One region of the Marinobacter sp. M1C genome, then DNA from elsewhere that is predicted to be linked to it. Evidence: predicted binding sites of a transcription regulator. Region 1 holds the regulator's gene; the other holds the start of a gene.
What was found. The regulator sigma-54, encoded in region 1, starts transcription at its own class of promoters, with help from an activator protein. The targets are predictions, from matches to a motif close to ANTGGCATNNANNTTGCTNT.
Positions count from the first base shown of each region.

Region 2: the regulator sigma-54 is predicted to act here: its motif matches at 2,095-2,114, upstream of glnA (glutamate--ammonia ligase).

Region 1 is NZ_CP092289.1:3,134,329-3,138,529, forward strand. Features, by position in the region: gene lptB (LPS export ABC transporter ATP-binding protein) at 1-570, shown strand, start outside; gene MIH19_RS14700 (RNA polymerase factor sigma-54) at 741-2,273, shown strand; gene hpf (ribosome hibernation promoting factor) at 2,317-2,616, shown strand; gene ptsN (PTS IIA-like nitrogen regulatory protein PtsN) at 2,702-3,169, shown strand; gene rapZ (RNase adapter RapZ) at 3,222-4,106, shown strand; gene MIH19_RS14720 (HPr family phosphocarrier protein) at 4,114-4,201, shown strand, end outside.
Region 2 is NZ_CP092289.1:764,770-768,970, reverse strand. Features, by position in the region: gene typA (translational GTPase TypA) at 1-1,732, opposite strand, end outside; gene glnA (glutamate--ammonia ligase) at 2,268-3,671, shown strand; gene MIH19_RS03705 (DUF4124 domain-containing protein) at 3,868-4,201, shown strand, end outside.

The sequences.
Region 1 (4,201 bases):
GTGCAGGCTGACCACGGCCGCATTACGATTGATAACCAGGACATCACCCCGCTGCCCATGCACGGCCGTGCCCGCAAAGGCATTGGCTACCTACCCCAGGAAGCCTCGGTGTTTCGCAAGCTCACCGTGCGCGACAATATCATTGCCATTCTGGAAACCCGTAAAAATATGAAACGGGCGGAACGCGAAGCGAAGTTAGAGGAATTGCTAGCCGAGTTTCACATCAATCACATCCGCGACAGTATGGGTATGGCCTTGTCTGGGGGCGAGCGCCGCCGGGTAGAAATTGCTCGCGCACTGGCTATGGAGCCCGCTTTTATTCTGCTGGACGAACCCTTCGCCGGGGTGGACCCAATCTCGGTTAGCGACATCAAGCAAATCATTCGCCACCTACGCGACAAAGGCATAGGCGTACTGATCACCGACCACAACGTGCGCGACACCCTGGACATCTGCGAAAACGCCTACATTGTATCCGGGGGCCATATTATTGCCTCCGGCAGCTCCGCCGAAATCTTTGCCAATCAACAGGTCAAAGAGGTCTACCTGGGCAACGAATTCCGGCTGTAATAAACCTTAAAAGTGGGCATGCGATGACATCGCCAAAGGTGAATCGGTTGATTCCCCGGCGAACTCTAGTAGACTCGGCAGAGAATTTGCTTGTGAACGCAAACCCCGGTTAGCCAACCTTTTTTCGGTGGCTGCCACGCGCCAACCGATCGAGTAATGGATTCCCAAGAATGGTGATGAAAGCTTCTTTGCAGCTCAAGCTGGGCCAGAGCCTGACCATGACGCCCCAGCTCCAGCAGGCGATTCGCCTGCTACAGCTTTCTACCCTCGACTTGCAACAGGAAATTCAGCAGGCACTGGAATCCAACCCCATGTTGGAAGCACCGGAAGACGACGATCACGGCGATGAGGAATCCACGCACGCTGACACCAACAGCGATCAAAATACGGACTCCAGCGCAACAGATGCCTCGGTGGACACCAGCAAAGACTGGGACGAAAACGAAAATGGTCCCGACTGGGCCAGCGAAAACGAAATCCCCGATACCCTGCCAGACGACCTACCAGTGGATACGGCTTGGGACGACGTATACCAATCGGCGCCGGCACCGGCCAGCAGCAATGGCGACGATAACGACTACGATTTTGAAACTCGCAACTCGCCCGCTGAAACCCTGCGCGATCACCTGGAGTGGCAGCTTAACCTGACCACCATGACGGACCGCGACCGCGCCGTTGCTCACGCCCTGATGGACGCCGTTGACGAGCGCGGCTACCTGACCAGCTCGCTGGCCGAGATTTATACCGGCCTGCAGGACGAACAAGACGACGACCCGCTGGAACTGGATGAACTTGAAGCGGTACTAAGACGCCTACAGTTTTTTGACCCACCCGGTGTGTTTGGCCGCAACTTGCAGGAATGCCTGCTAATCCAACTGAACCAGATGTCACCAGACACCCCTTGGGTTTCTCAGGCGCGCATGGTCATCACCCACTACATCAGCCTGCTGGGCAACCGTGACTACGCCCAACTGCTGCGTCGTAGCCGCTTAAAAGAAGATCAGCTAAAACACGTACTGGCGCTGATTACCAGCCTGAACCCGCGCCCCGGCGATGTGATTGACCGAACCGAACCGGACTACGTGATTCCAGACGTGATTGTGTACAAGCGCAACGAGCGCTGGCGGGTAGAGCTGAACCCAGAAATTGCACCGCGCATTCGCGTCAATGCCAGCTATGCTTCATTGATAAAGCGCGCTGATAGCAGCGCTGATAACACCTACATGCGCGATCAGTTGCAAGAGGCTAAATGGTTCATTAAAAGCCTGCAAAGTCGCAACGAAACGCTGCTAAAAGTGGCTACCCGTATTGTGGAATATCAACAGGGTTTTCTAGACCAGGGGGAAGAAGCCATGAAGCCGTTGATCCTCTCGGAAATCGCCCAAGCCGTAGAAATGCATGAATCTACCATCTCCCGGGTAACCACCCAGAAATTCATGCATACACCTCGCGGCATTTTTGAACTCAAATATTTTTTCTCCAGCCATGTCAGCACCGATGCTGGCGGAGAATGTTCTTCAACTGCCATCCGCGCCATGATAAAAAAACTGATAGCCGTTGAAACCTCCAAAAAACCGTTGAGCGACAGCAAGATTGCCGCCATGCTTGGGGAACAGGGAATCCAAGTGGCACGGCGTACCGTGGCCAAATACCGGGAGGCACTACAAATACCTCCATCGAACGAAAGAAAGCGACTGGTGTAGCAGCACCAATGTAACAACACCGATGCAATAGCAGGAGAAGCCTATGCAACTCAATATTTCTGGCCATCATGTCGAACTGACCGAAGCACTCAAAGAGTACGTGAACGAAAAGTTCCAGCGCTTGGAGCGCCACTTCGACCAGATTAGTAACACCAATGTGACTCTGCAGGTGGAAAAATTGCGCCAGATAGCCGAAGCTACCGTAAATATAAGCGGTGGCGAATTGCACGCTAAGGCCGAAAATGAAGACATGTACGCAGCGATTGACGCTCTGGTGGACAAACTGGACCGCCAGATCCTCAAGTACAAAGAAAAGCAAGTATCCCGGATGCATGGTAACTAACACCGGATACAACGCGTAAACGCTTCACGCGCTGCGGCATGGCACCATGCCGCAGCCTTTTTTTTAATGGAAGTACCGTCGACCCATGAGCGAGACATCCCTGACTATAGAAACCATCCTTGCCCCGGAACTGACACTTTGTAACGTGCCAGCGTCCAGCAAGAAAAGGGTTCTTGAGTTTATTGCAGAGCAAATTCACCTGCATAACGCCACCTTGGGCAACACTCAGATATTCAGCAATCTGATTGCCCGCGAGCGCCTGGGGTCTACCGGAATCGGCCAAGGCATCGCTATTCCCCACTGCCGCCTGGAAGGCCTGGAGCACGTTATTGGCCTTCTCATCACCCTCAGCGAAAGCGTGGACTTCGATGCCATTGACAACCAGCCGGTGGATTTAGTTTTTGCTCTGGTTGTGCCAAAAGAAGCCACCAGCGAGCATCTTGAGCTGCTTAGCCAGCTTGCAGAAAAATTCAACGACCGGGCTTTTTGTGACCGTCTGCGCCAGTCGGAAGATGCCATTACCCTATTTCAACGTATGACCTCGGGACGCTAATCTGTCTTGACCGGATCCACTTCGACCGTTCGCACTCAAAGGGGTATTAACGATGAAACTGATTATTGTTAGCGGCCGCTCCGGATCGGGTAAAAGTACCGCGTTGCACGTTCTTGAAGATCTGGGTTTCTACTGCATCGACAACTTACCCATTGGCCTTCTGTTCCCGCTGACCAAAGAAGCTGCCGCACAAGAGCCTGCCGGCCGCCTGCACAAAATGGCGGTGAGTATAGACGCGCGCAACCTGTCCGGTGAACTGGCCAATTTCGAAGATATTCACGGACGCCTGAAGGACACCGGCGTCAGCACTGAAATCATATTTTTAGACGCCGACGAGCAATCTCTGCTGCAACGCTTTCATGCTACCCGACGCAAGCACCCACTGAGCGACGATCACACGTCATTGCGCGAAGCCATTAGCTCAGAAAAAAAACTGCTGGAACCCTTGTCGAATCTGGCTGACCTTTACATAAACACCACTGGCATGGGCATGTATGATTTGCGGGACATGGTCAAACAGCGGGTGGTCGGCCGCAAAGACCAGGAACTGGCGCTGCTGTTCCAGTCTTTCGGTTTCAAGCACGGCGTACCGGTTGATTCAGACTACGTATTTGACGTGCGTTGCCTGCCTAATCCCCACTGGGACACCTCTCTGCGCAAGTTTACCGGCATGGACCAACCGGTGATCGATTTTTTGGAGAACGAACCCATGAGCGCAAAAATGGTGCAGGAAATCATCGCTTTTCTGACCTCGTGGCTACCAGCATTTTCCGACAGCAACCGCAGCTACATGACCATTTCCATTGGCTGTACCGGCGGCCAGCATCGCTCGGTTTATGTCTGCGAGCAAATGGGCGCCCACTTCCGCCAGCACAGCAACAACGTGCAAGTACGTCACTCCGAATTACTGCACCTGAACACCGTACAGGACGCCTGATTCAACCATGATCCGACGCCAGCTTTTTATCATCAACAAACTGGGTCTGCACGCCCGCGCAACGGCCAAACTGGTGGCTACAGCGTCTGCTCACC
Region 2 (4,201 bases), 2.4 Mb from region 1:
CCAGCTCGTCGTCGTCAATAAACTCCAGCGCCTGCTCCAAGGTATGCTTGATGGGCGGAACCAAAGGAATCACTTCGTCTTTGCCAGACGCGCGCATGTTATCCAGCTTCTTGCCCTTGGTCGGGTTGATCACCAGATCGTTGTCGCGGCTGTGAATACCACACAACTGGCCTTCGTAAATGGCCTGACCCGGGTCAAGGAAAAGCTTGCCACGGCTTTGCAGGGTTTCCAGCGAGTAAGTCAGCGCTGTACCTGTGGCCATGGAAACCAATACGCCGTTCTGGCGACTGGTGACATCACCGGCCTTGATCGGGCCGTAATGGCTGAAGGTCGAGGTCAGAATACCAGTACCCGATGTCATGGTCAGGAACGAGTTCCGGAAGCCAATCAAGCCACGGGCCGGAATGGTGTACTCCAGGCGCATGCGGCCTTTACCATCGGGAACCATGTTGGTGAGCTCGCCCCTGCGCAATCCAAACTGCTCCATCAACGGGCCCTGGTGCTGCTCTTCAATGTCGACGATGACATTTTCATAGGGCTCTTGCTTTACGCCATCCACTACCTTGATGACCACTTCCGGGCGGCCTACGGCCAGCTCGAAGTTTTCACGACGCATGTTTTCAATCAACACCGACAGGTGCAGCTCGCCACGGCCAGACACCTTGAACTTGTCCATGGTGTCGCCGTCTTCAACCCGCAGGGCTACGTTGTGCAGCAGCTCTTTTTCAAGGCGGTCTTTGATGTTACGGCTGGTCACGAACTTGCCTTCTCTACCGCAGAAGGGCGAATCGTTGACCTGGAACGTCATGGATACGGTGGGCTCGTCAACCGTCAGCGGCGGCAAAGCCTCTACATTATTGATGTCGCACAGAGTGTCGGAGATGTGAATCTGGTCCAAACCGCTGATACAAATAATATCGCCGGCCTGGGCTTCGTCTACTTCAACCCGATGCAGGCCGGAGTGGCCCATGATTTTCAAAATACGGCCCTGGCGCTTTTTACCGTCGGCGCCGATGGCAATCACCTGTGTGTTGGTTTTTATCTTGCCGCGGGCAATACGACCAATACCAATAACGCCCAGAAAGCTGCTGTAGTCCAGCTGCGAGATCTGCATCTGGAAGGGGCCTTCACGGTCAACATTAGGCGCTGGCACGTGGTCAACGATGGCCTGAAATACCGGGTCCATGTTGTCGACCAGATGCTCGTGCTCCAAGCCGGAAATGCCGTTCAGCGCACTGGCATAAACAATCGGGAAGTCCAGCTGCTCGTCGGTAGCGCCAAGGCTGTCAAACAGGTCAAATACCTGCTCTACAACCCAGTCCGGGCGGGCGCCCGGGCGATCAATTTTGTTAACGATAACAATCGGACGCAAACCCGCAGCAAAAGCTTTCTGGGTTACAAAGCGAGTTTGTGGCATAGGGCCGTCGATGGAATCAACCACCAGCAGCACACAATCCACCATGCTCATTACACGTTCCACTTCGCCGCCAAAATCGGCGTGCCCCGGAGTGTCTACGATGTTGATGTCGTAGCCGTTCCATTTCAGCGCGGTGTTTTTGGCCAGAATGGTGATGCCACGCTCTTTTTCCTGATCGTTGGAATCCATAACGCGCTCGCTTTCGAGCTCTTTACGGTCCAGGGTGCCAGAGAGGCGCAGCAGTTTGTCGACCAGCGTGGTTTTACCATGGTCAACGTGGGCAATAATGGCGATATTACGAAGCTTCTCAATCACAACTTTAGTCCTGCGGCGTGCTTACAATGACCTGAGAGGGCGTTAAGAAGGCTGGGCCTCACCTGGACCGTCTCAAATCTATAAAATGAACCCATTCGCTGGCACTGGGCGTGGCCAGACTCCGGCACAAGGTAATCGCCAGAGCAATGAGGGTCGCGCATTATAGCGAAAAGTCGGTTTCGATAATATGCGCGTGAATGTTTATTTCTTAAACAATTTACGCACCAGTATTGGGCGAAAAAGCGAAAGCCGCACAAATGTGGTGCGAGGGTGACTGTTCACAGACCTTAGGCAGCGCTTACACCCTGCGCGCTAGCCCGCCATTCTGTAGAGTTCAGGCCCATAGGCTTGGCCACATTAAAACTGGCAAGCTGTTTGCTTGGCATTGTGCAAAGGCCGAATCAGAGCCCGTGACAAGGCGACTTGCGGCGGCTCAAAAGGCAGGTAACTCACACAGACATTTGCTAAGCTTTGCAAATCCTGAAACAAACATCCTGAAACAGATTGGCTTTCACCCCCCCAACGGAGCATGCAGATGTCCAAAACCATTGATTTGATCACTCAGCACGATGCGAAGTGGATCGACCTACGCTTTACCGATACTCATGGCAAAGAACACCACGTCACCATGCCGGCCACCGAAGCGTCTGAAGACTTTTTCATCGACGGCAAAATGTTCGATGGCTCTTCAATTGCTGGCTGGAAAGGCATTAACGAATCCGACATGATTCTGATGCCGGATGACAGCAGCGCAGTGGTTGATCCCTTCACCGAAGAATCCACCGTTAACATCAGCTGCGACATTGTGGAACCCACCACCATGCAAGGCTACGAGCGCGACCCTCGTTCAGTAGCACGCCGGACCGAGGAATACTTGAAGTCTACCGGCATTGCCGACAGCGCTTTGTTTGGCCCTGAGCCCGAATTCTTTGTGTTTGATTCGGTCAAATGGAAGACCGATATGCAGGGCTCCATGTACGAAATTCACTCCGAAGAGGCCGCATGGTCTTCAGGCGAGGATTTTGGTCGCAACAATACCGGCCACCGCCCGCGGGTAAAAGGCGGCTACTTCCCGGTGCCTCCGGTAGACAGCCTGCACGATCTGCGCGGCGCAATGTGCGGTGCTATGGCGTCTATGGGCCTGGTCATTGAAGTGCATCACCACGAAGTGGGCACCGCTGGTCAGTGCGAAATTGGCGTGGGCGCAGCTACCTTGACCCGAAAAGCCGATGAAGTGCAGATTCTGAAATACTGCGTGCACAACGTGGCTCATGCCTACGGCAAAACCGCGACCTTTATGCCCAAGCCCGTTGTGGGTGATAACGGTTCAGGCATGCACGTACACATGTCGTTGAGCAAAGATGGCAAGAACCTGTTTGCCGGCGACAGCTATGCGGGCCTGAGTGAGATGGCATTGTATTATGTTGGCGGCATCATCAAGCACGCCAAAGCGATTAATGCGTTCACCAATCCTGCCACCAACAGCTATAAGCGTTTGGTGCCGCATTATGAAGCTCCGGTGATGCTGGCCTATTCTGCTCGCAACCGCTCGGCTTCTATCCGGATTCCCTACGTGAACAGCCCGAAGGCCCGCCGTGTTGAAGTGCGTTTCCCAGACCCGGCTGCTAACCCTTACTTGGCATTTTCAGCGCTGATGATGGCTGGCCTGGACGGCATCCAGAATAAGATTCATCCTGGCGACGCCATGGACAAAGATCTTTACGATCTGCCAAAAGAAGAAGCGTTGAACATCCCAAAAGTGGCCGAGACCCTGCAAGAAGCACTGCAGTGCCTGGAAGCTGATCACGAGTTTTTGACCCGTGGCGGTGTGTTCACCGAAGACATGATTCGCGCTTATATTGATCTAAAGCGTGCTGACGTAGAGCGTATGAACATGACCACTCACCCGGTTGAATTCGAACTCTACTATTCTTGCTAAACAAGTGACGCATCGCCATTGCCCGGGCTAACCCAGAGCCTAGGCAATGGCTCATTGAAACCGGAGCGGCTGCCCATCAGCCTCTCCGGTTTTTTTATGTCTCCCATTTTTTATGTCTGTATGGCAATCGAGCGGCGTTGAAATAAAGCGCCCGGGCGCTGATAATCAAGCTCATATACAGTCCCGAGGAAAGCGTATGAAACCGGCTATTGTGATTGCTGCTGCGACCCTGTTGCTGATCAACGGAGTGGCGCAGGCCGAGGTGTATCGCCAGGTAGACGCCCAAGGCAATGTGACCTTTTCTGACCAGCCCTCTTCGGGTGCCGAAGCCATACAGGTAAGGCCGGCAACCACCATTACGCTGCCGAAAATGCAGGATTTGGAACAGCTTGAGCAACCGCAGCAGGAACAGCCGCCAAGCCCTCTTTATGAGCTGGTGAGGATTGTTTATCCGCGAAATAACGAGGCGTTCCACAGCGGCAATGGCGACGTAGAATTCAGCGTAATCAGCAGCCCGCAACTGCGCGACG